One region of the Kosakonia sp. N21 genome, then DNA from elsewhere that is predicted to be linked to it. Evidence: predicted binding sites of a transcription regulator. Region 1 holds the regulator's gene; the other holds the start of a gene.
The links. Region 1 encodes sigma-54, which starts transcription at its own class of promoters, with help from an activator protein. Its sites were predicted from a motif close to GTTGGCACANNTTTCGCTNT; they were not measured.
Positions count from the first base shown of each region.

Region 2: hycA (formate hydrogenlyase regulator HycA) is a predicted target of sigma-54. The motif match lies at 2,422-2,441, and genes of this name have one in related genera.

Region 1 is NZ_JBOBHR010000011.1:57,443-61,801, reverse strand. It holds gene lptC (LPS export ABC transporter periplasmic protein LptC) at 1-237, shown strand, start outside; gene lptA (lipopolysaccharide ABC transporter substrate-binding protein LptA) at 206-766, shown strand; gene lptB (LPS export ABC transporter ATP-binding protein) at 773-1,498, shown strand; gene rpoN (RNA polymerase factor sigma-54) at 1,547-2,980, shown strand; gene hpf (ribosome hibernation promoting factor) at 3,004-3,291, shown strand; gene ptsN (PTS IIA-like nitrogen regulatory protein PtsN) at 3,372-3,863, shown strand; gene rapZ (RNase adapter RapZ) at 3,909-4,359, shown strand, end outside.
Region 2 is NZ_JBOBHR010000006.1:196,561-200,919, forward strand. It holds gene hypD (hydrogenase formation protein HypD) at 1-790, opposite strand, end outside; gene ACQ3G7_RS16125 (HypC/HybG/HupF family hydrogenase formation chaperone) at 790-1,062, opposite strand; gene hypB (hydrogenase nickel incorporation protein HypB) at 1,053-1,925, opposite strand; gene hypA (hydrogenase maturation nickel metallochaperone HypA) at 1,929-2,276, opposite strand; gene hycA (formate hydrogenlyase regulator HycA) at 2,476-2,943, shown strand; gene ACQ3G7_RS16145 (4Fe-4S dicluster domain-containing protein) at 3,042-3,650, shown strand; gene hycC (formate hydrogenlyase subunit 3) at 3,647-4,359, shown strand, end outside.

The sequences.
Region 1 (4,359 bases):
CATGTTGAGGTTAATGCCCTGACAGCAGATGCCCAGTTACGAAAAATCACCACGGATAACGCCCAGATCAACCTGGTGACGCAGGATGTTACCTCCGATGATCAGGTCACGTTGTACGGTACAACATTTAATTCCACCGGCCTGAAAATGCGCGGCAATTTACGCAGCAAAAACGCCGAGCTGATTGAAAAGGTTAGAAGCTTCTATGAAATTCAAAACAAACAAACTCAGCCTTAATCTTATCCTGGCCAGTACACTTTTAGCCGCTGCGCTTCCGGCGCTTGCCGTCACCGGTGATACTGAACAGCCCATTCACATCGATTCAGACCAGCAATCATTAGATATGCAGGGCAATATTGTGACTTTCACAGGCAACGTGGTGGTCACACAAGGCACCATCAAAATTAATGCCGACAAAGTCGTTGTCACGCGTCCGGGCGGTGAGCAAGGGAAAGAGATCATCGACGGTTACGGTAATCCGGCCACCTTCTACCAAATGCAGGATAACGGCAAACCGGTGAAAGGCCACGCATCGCAGATGCATTACGAACTGGCGAACGACTTCGTTGTGCTGACCGGCAATGCCTACCTTGAACAGCTGGACAGCAATATCAAGGGTGACAAAATCACCTACCTGGTGAAAGAGCAGAAAATGCAGGCATTCAGCGACAAAGGTAAACGCGTGACCACCGTGCTGGTGCCATCGCAGTTGCAGGACAAGAGCAACAGCAAAACCCCGGCTCCGGCGCAAAAAAAGAGTAACTAATTCGTTATGGCAACATTAACTGCAAAGAACCTCGCCAAAGCCTATAAAGGCCGCCGCGTTGTTGAAGACGTCAGTCTGACGGTAAACTCTGGCGAAATCGTCGGCCTTCTCGGCCCTAACGGTGCAGGGAAAACCACCACTTTCTACATGGTGGTGGGCATTGTGCCGCGCGATGCAGGCAACATCATTATTGATGACGAAGATATCAGCTTGCTGCCGCTGCATGCGCGCGCGCGTCGCGGCATTGGCTATTTGCCGCAGGAAGCCTCTATTTTTCGTCGCCTGAGCGTGTATGACAACCTGATGGCAGTGCTGCAAATTCGTGATGACCTGACGGCTGAACAGCGTGATGATCGCGCTAAAGAGTTGATGGAAGAGTTCCATATTGAGCATCTGCGAGACAGTATGGGGCAAGCGCTGTCCGGCGGTGAACGTCGTCGTGTGGAAATTGCCCGCGCGCTGGCGGCTAACCCGAAATTTATTCTGCTGGATGAACCGTTTGCCGGTGTTGACCCCATTTCGGTCATTGATATTAAACGTATCATCGAACACCTGCGCGACAGCGGGCTGGGCGTGCTGATTACCGACCATAATGTCCGCGAAACACTGGCGGTGTGCGAACGTGCTTATATCGTCAGCCAGGGGCATTTAATTGCGCACGGTACACCGCAGCAAATCCTTGAAGACGAACACGTTAAGCGCGTATATCTTGGGGAAGACTTCAGACTCTGATAGGGTAGAGATTATTGACGTTTTTTGTCGGAGAGTACTGCTCTGAATATGAAGCAAGGTTTGCAACTAAGGCTTAGCCAACAGCTAGCCATGACGCCACAACTGCAGCAGGCAATTCGTCTGTTGCAGTTGTCCACGTTGGAACTTCAGCAGGAACTTCAGCAGGCGCTGGAGAGTAATCCATTGCTGGAGCAAACCGATCTTCACGAAGAAGTGGATGCCCAACAAGACCAGGATAATGAAGGCCTGGATACCGTCGACGCGCTTGAACAAAAAGAGATGCCCGACGAACTGCCGCTGGATGCAAGCTGGGACGAGATCTATACCGCAGGAACCCCCTCCGGCAGCAGCAATGATTACCTTGATGACGAACTGCCCATTTATCAAGGTGAAACCACCCAGTCGCTGCAGGACTACCTGATGTGGCAGGTGGAACTGACGCCGTTTTCCGATACCGACCGCGCGATTGCAACCTCCATTGTGGATGCTGTTGACGACACGGGCTATCTGACCGTATCGCTGGAAGATATCCTCGAAAGCATGGGCAATGAAGACGTGGGTCTGGACGAAGTCGAAGCCGTGCTTAAACGCATCCAGCGTTTCGATCCGGTTGGCGTAGCCGCGCGGGATCTGCGCGACTGCTTGCTGATCCAGCTTTCGCAGTTTTCGAAAGAGACGCCGTGGTGTGAAGAAGCGCGATTGATCATTAGCGATCACCTTGATCTGCTGGCTAATCATGACTTCCGCACGCTGATGCGCATGACGCGCCTGAAAGAAGACGTGCTGAAAGAAGCGGTTAACCTGATTCAATCGCTGGATCCGCGCCCTGGCCAGTCTATTCAGACCGGCGAACCGGAATACGTGATCCCGGACGTGTTAGTGCGTAAGCACAACGGCCGTTGGGCGGTAGAGCTGAACTCTGACAGTATTCCGCGTTTACAAATCAACCAGCACTACGCCTCCATGTGCGCCGGAGCGCGTAACGATGCCGACAGCCAGTTTATCCGCAGCAACCTGCAGGATGCGAAATGGCTGATCAAAAGTCTGGAAAGCCGTAACGATACCCTGCTCCGCGTTAGCCGCTGTATTGTTGAACAGCAGCAAGCGTTCTTTGAGCAGGGCGAAGAGTTTATGAAACCGATGGTCCTTGCGGATATCGCGCAGGCCGTCGAAATGCACGAGTCCACCATTTCACGTGTGACGACCCAGAAGTACCTGCACAGTCCGCGCGGCATTTTCGAACTTAAATATTTCTTCTCCAGCCATGTAAGCACCGAGGGCGGCGGCGAAGCCTCGTCTACGGCCATTCGCGCGCTGGTGAAGAAGTTAATCGCCGCAGAAAACCCTGCGAAACCACTGAGCGACAGTAAGCTGACGACACTGCTTTCCGATCAAGGAATTATGGTGGCGCGGCGTACCGTTGCGAAGTATCGAGAATCTTTATCCATTCCGCCGTCCAACCAGCGCAAACAACTGGTTTGACCAAAACCGATAAGGAAGACACTATGCAGCTTAACATCACAGGACAGAACGTCGAGATCACTGATGCTCTCCGCGACTTTGTAAATAGCAAATTCGCCAAGCTTGAACAGTATTTCGACAGGATTAATCAGGTCTATATTGTGTTGAAAGTGGAGAAAGTGACTCACACTTCGGATGCAACGCTCCATGTTAATGGAGGGGAGCTTCATGCCAGTGCGGAAGGGCAGGATATGTATGCTGCAATCGACGGTTTAATTGATAAACTGGCGCGGCAACTAACGAAACATAAAGATAAACTGAAACAACACTAATTGTCCGGGCGTCCGCCTGGTGCGTCGCACCCTACCGCAACCCGGTAGGGTGTCTGCATTGGCGTCGCTTAGGTGAAATTATGATGAATAACGATTCCGCTCTTCAACTGAGCAATGTCCTTAACCAGGAATGTACCCGTAGCGGCGTTCACTGCCAGAGCAAAAAACGCGCTCTGGAAATCATCAGTGAACTGGCGGCAAAACAGTTAGGCCTGCCGCCGCAGGTCGTCTTCGAGGCCATCCTTACCCGTGAAAAAATGGGCAGTACCGGTATTGGTAACGGTATTGCCATTCCACACGGTAAGCTCGAAGAAGACACGCTTCGCGCCGTCGGCGTTTTTGTACAACTCGAAACGCCCATTGCTTTCGACGCTATCGATAATCAGCCCGTCGATCTGCTGTTTGCACTATTGGTGCCGGCAGATCAAACCAAAACGCACTTGCATACGCTCTCGCTGGTCGCTAAACGTCTGGCGGATAAAACAATTTGTCGGCGCCTGCGCAGCGCGCAAAGTGATGAAGATCTGTATCAGATAATCACGCAGACAGAAGGCGAAGGTGATGATGCGTAACGGAAAGGCCGCCTTTTTATCAGTCGTCCTGAGGAGAAATGGTTCATGGTCCTGATGATCGTCAGTGGTCGTTCGGGTTCAGGCAAATCAGTGGCGTTACGCGCCCTGGAAGACATGGGTTTTTATTGCGTCGATAACCTGCCGGTCGTGTTATTACCGGATTTGGCGCGCACGCTTGCCGACCGTCAGACTTCCGCAGCCGTCAGTATTGATGTGCGCAATATGCCGGAATCCCCGGAAATCTTTGAGCAGGCGATGAGCAGCCTGCCGGACTCTTTCTCCCCTCAGTTACTGTTTCTGGATGCCGATCGCAACACGCTGATCCGTCGTTACAGCGATACCCGTCGTCTGCACCCTCTTTCCAGTAAAAATCTGTCGCTGGAAAGCGCCATCGACGAAGAGAGTAACCTGCTGGAGCCGCTGCGTTCCCGTGCGGATCTGATTGTTGATACTTCAGAGATGTCGGTGCATGAGCTGGCAGAAATGCTGCGCACGC
Region 2 (4,359 bases), on a different contig from region 1:
GATTCCCGGCATCCGGCACCACCCGGCGGTACTGGTTTTCCACCCGGCTGGCGGCGGCGATTTTCTGTTCAACCAGCATGATCACGCCTTGCAGCAGGTCAAGCGGTTCAAACCCTGCCACCACTAACGGGCGCTGGAAGTCATCGGCAATAAACGTATAGGCGTCGGTGCCGATCACCATGCTGACGTGGCCGGGGGCAAGGAACGCGTCGATGCCGTTATCCGGCTGCTCCAGCAGGCTGCGTAGCGTGGGGATCAGCGTGATGTGCTGGCAGAAGAAGTAAAAATTGTCCACATTGCGGGCTTTCGCCTGCTGGAGCGTAATGGCGGTGGCAGGCATGGTGGTTTCGAACCCCAGCCCGAAGAACACCACTTTGCGCTGCGGATTGTTCTGCGCCAGCGCCAGCGCATCCATCGGCGAGTAGACAATGCGTACATCTGCGCCACGGGCTTTCGCCTGCAACAGCGAGCCGTTTTTCCCCGGCACGCGGATAGCGTCGCCAAAAGTGCAGAAGATCACTTCCGGGTGGCTGGCTATCTCAACGCAGGTATCAATGCGCCCCATTGGCAGGACGCAAACCGGGCAGCCTGGACCGTGAATAAATTCGATATTCTCCGGCAGTAACTGGTCGAGGCCAAACTTGAAAATCGCGTGGGTATGGCCGCCGCACACTTCCATAATGCGCAGCGGGCGCGCCGCCGTATAAGAGAGATGCGCCGCCCGTTCGCGCAGATGGGCGATAAGCTGCATCACCTGCTCCGGGGCGCGGTATTCATCGACAAATCGCATTACTTCTCCTCACCAAACAGCAGGGCGCCGACATCCGGTTCAACCTCGAACATATTTTGCAGCGCCGCCAGCGTATCCCGGGCTTCTTCTTCGTTAATCATGCTCATGGCGAAACCCACATGCACCAGCACCCACTGCCCGAGTCGCGGCTGCCCGTTTTCATCCTCGCTGCCCACAAGCGTAAGATCCACATCGCGCTGAATGCCGCAGACGTCCACTTTAGCTTGCAGGCCGTTAATGGCCGTAATTTGCCCCGGCACGCCTATGCACATCGTTGCGTCTCCAGCCAGTCGATCCAGCGATCCATGCCTTCGCCGTGCGTGGCGGAAATAAGGATGATTTCAATATCCGGATTGACTTCGCGGGCGTAAGCGATGCATTTGTCGACATCAAAATTGAGGTACGGCAACAGGTCGACTTTGTTCAGCAGCATCAGCGATGCGGCAGCAAACATATGCGGGTATTTCAGCGGCTTGTCTTCCCCTTCGGTAACCGACAGTACCGCCACTTTATGGCGCTCACCCAGATCGAAACTGGCCGGGCACACCAGGTTGCCGACGTTTTCGATAAACAGAATGCCCTGCCGGGCGAGCGGCAGACGCGGCGCGGCGTCGGCAATCATTTGCGCATCAAGATGGCAGCCTTTGCCGGTGTTCACCTGAATGGCGGGGGTGCCGGTCGCGCGGATGCGCGCGGCGTCGTTCACCGTTTGCTGATCCCCTTCGATCACCGCGCACGGCACGCGGGTTTTCAGGCGTTCGAGGGTTTCCGTCAGCAGGGTGGTTTTACCGGATCCGGGACTGGAGACAAGGTTCAGCACCAGTTGCTGTTGCGCGGCGAAACGGGCGCGGTTGCGGGCGGCGATGCGGTTGTTTTTATCCAGTACATCGATTTCCACTTCCAGCATGCGTTTCTGGCTCATGCCTGGCGCATGGGTGCCGGCTTCGCCATGACCGTAGTGCAGGTCACCGTTATCCAGCTCGGTTGGGTTAAATTCGCGGGTTTTGACGCCGGTAATTTTCAGCGCCGGACGATCGGCCGGGGCGAACGGCGCACCGCGAAATGCGGAATGCGGGTTATGTTCGTCACCCTCTATATAAAGGTTACCGTCCTGACAACCACATGTTGTACACATTGTTTACTCCTCAATTTCCAGTCGCTGAATGTGCATTCCGTCGTCGGCGACGATGTGCAGTTGGTCGCTGTGGCATTGTGGACAGCGGCGCACGCGCTGGGTTAGCAACGTCACATATTGCTGGCATGACTCACACCAGCACTCCGCCTGTTGTTCTTCGATATGCAGTGTACAACCTTCCGCCAGGCTGCCACGGCACACCAGATCAAAACAAAACGTTAAAGCCTCGGTTTCGACGCAGGAAAATGCGCCGACTTTTAACCACACGCCGGTCACCCGACGCGCGCCGTTTGCCCGCGCCTGTTGTTCAATCACTTCCAGCGCTCGCTGACACAATGTGATTTCGTGCATAACGCCTCCTTAGGACTTTGCCGCGTTAATGCAATAAGAGTGCCAGCGTGGTTAAAGTCACGGTGACGATGTCGAACATGACGAAATGACACGTCGAAATGGCGAAGGTTTTGCTTTAATTTCATTAAAAATCATAAAGTTAAAATTTGGCATGGATGATGCTTTACCGCCGTTGTTTCAATTAACCGGGTAAGCTGACATGACGATTTGGGAAATTAGCGAAAAGGCGGACTTCATTGCCGGGCGGCATCACCGCTTGCAGGAAGAGTGGCGCCATTACTGCAATACGCTGGTTCAGGGGATTACCCTGTCAAAAGCGCGATTGCACCATGCCATCGGCTGTGCGCCGGAACAGCAACTCAGCTTTGTGCTGTTCGAACACTTCACACTCTCTGTCACCCTTGTCGGGGGATTTAACGGTCACACCATTGAGTACGCCATTGCCGGTAAAGACGGCGGTGAGCCGCGCGTGATTGCTCAGGCGCAGCTCAGCAGCGATGGCCTGATTGATGGTGTTATCAACAACCGCGATCGCGAAAAAGTGCTGAACCACTACCTGGACGCTATCGCCGACGTTTACAACAACCTCTATGCCGCCATGGAGACGGACTCGCCGGTGACGCTCACGGCGATTGCCCGCAACGCGCACGCGCCTGCACTGGCCTGAGTTTGGGTGTCGACAAGTGTCGAAAGTGACACCTTGAGCGACACGTTTCGTCATAAATGACCGCCCGTAACGAGGGTGAATCACCTGAGGATGTGCTGGTGAACCGTTTTGTAATTGCCGACGCTTCGCTGTGTATTGGTTGCCATACCTGCGAAGCCGCCTGCGCCGAGACGCACCGCGCGCAGGGGTTGCAGGCGATGCCGCGACTGCGTGTGATGCGTAACGAAAATGAATCTGCGCCGCAGCAGTGCCACCACTGCGAAGATGCGCCCTGTGCGGGCGTTTGCCCGGTCAATGCGATTAACCGGGTGGATGGCGCGGTGCAGCTTAATGAAAGCCTGTGTGTGAGCTGCAAGCTGTGCGCGATTGCCTGTCCGTTTGGCGCTATCGAGTTTTCCGGTAGCCGCCCGCTGGATATTCCCGCCAACGTCAACTCGCCAAAAGCGCCCGCAGCACCGCCTGCACCGGCACGCGTCAGCACGCTGCTGGATTGGGTGCCGGGCGTGCGGGCTATCGCCGTGAAGTGCGATCTCTGCCATTTCGATGAGCAAGGTCCGGCCTGCGTACGCATGTGTCCGACCAAGGCGCTGCACCTGGTGAATAACCGCGATCTCGCCCGCGCCAGTCGACGCAAACGCGAACTTACCCTTAACACTGACTACGGCGATTTATCGCTGTTTCAGGCGCAAAACCGGAGTGCGAAATGACGATCCTCTCTTTGTTAAGCGACGCCATCGCGGTGCTGGTGTGCGCGGCGGCGCTGGCGTATCTGTTTACACCCGCAAAAGCGCTCAGCGGCTTGCTTGCCGGGCTTGGCGGCACGGTGGGGTGCGTGATGGCGGCGGCGGCCGGTGGGATGGCGCTGCTGGGTGCGCAATCTGTCAGTGGAACGATCCCCCTTATCCAGTATCAGGTGCTGGTCACGCCGTTAAGTGCGGTCTGGCTGATTACGCTGGGTGTGTGCGGCGGTTTCACCAGTCTCTATAACATCCAGTGGCATCGCCACGATGCGGTAAAAGCCAACGGTCTGCTGATCAATTTGCTGATGGCTGCCGCGCTGTGCGCAGTGAGTGCGGCGAATTTCGGCGCGCTGGTGGTGATGGCGGAGATCATGGCGCTCAGCGCGGTGTTTCTCACCGGATGCAGTGAGTCCGGCAAACTGTGGTTCGCCATGGGACGCCTGGGCACGGTACTGCTGGCGATAGCCTGCTGGTTGTTATGGCAACGCTATCACACGCTGAGTTTGCTACAACTGAGCGCGCAAACGCCGGGCAGCGATATCTGGCTGCTGGGGGTGATAGGTTTTGGCCTGCTGGCGGGGATCATTCCACTGCACGCCTGGGTGCCGCAGGCGCACGCCAATGCGCCAGCCCCGGCTGCTACGCTGTTTTCCACCGTGGTGATGAAAATTGGTCT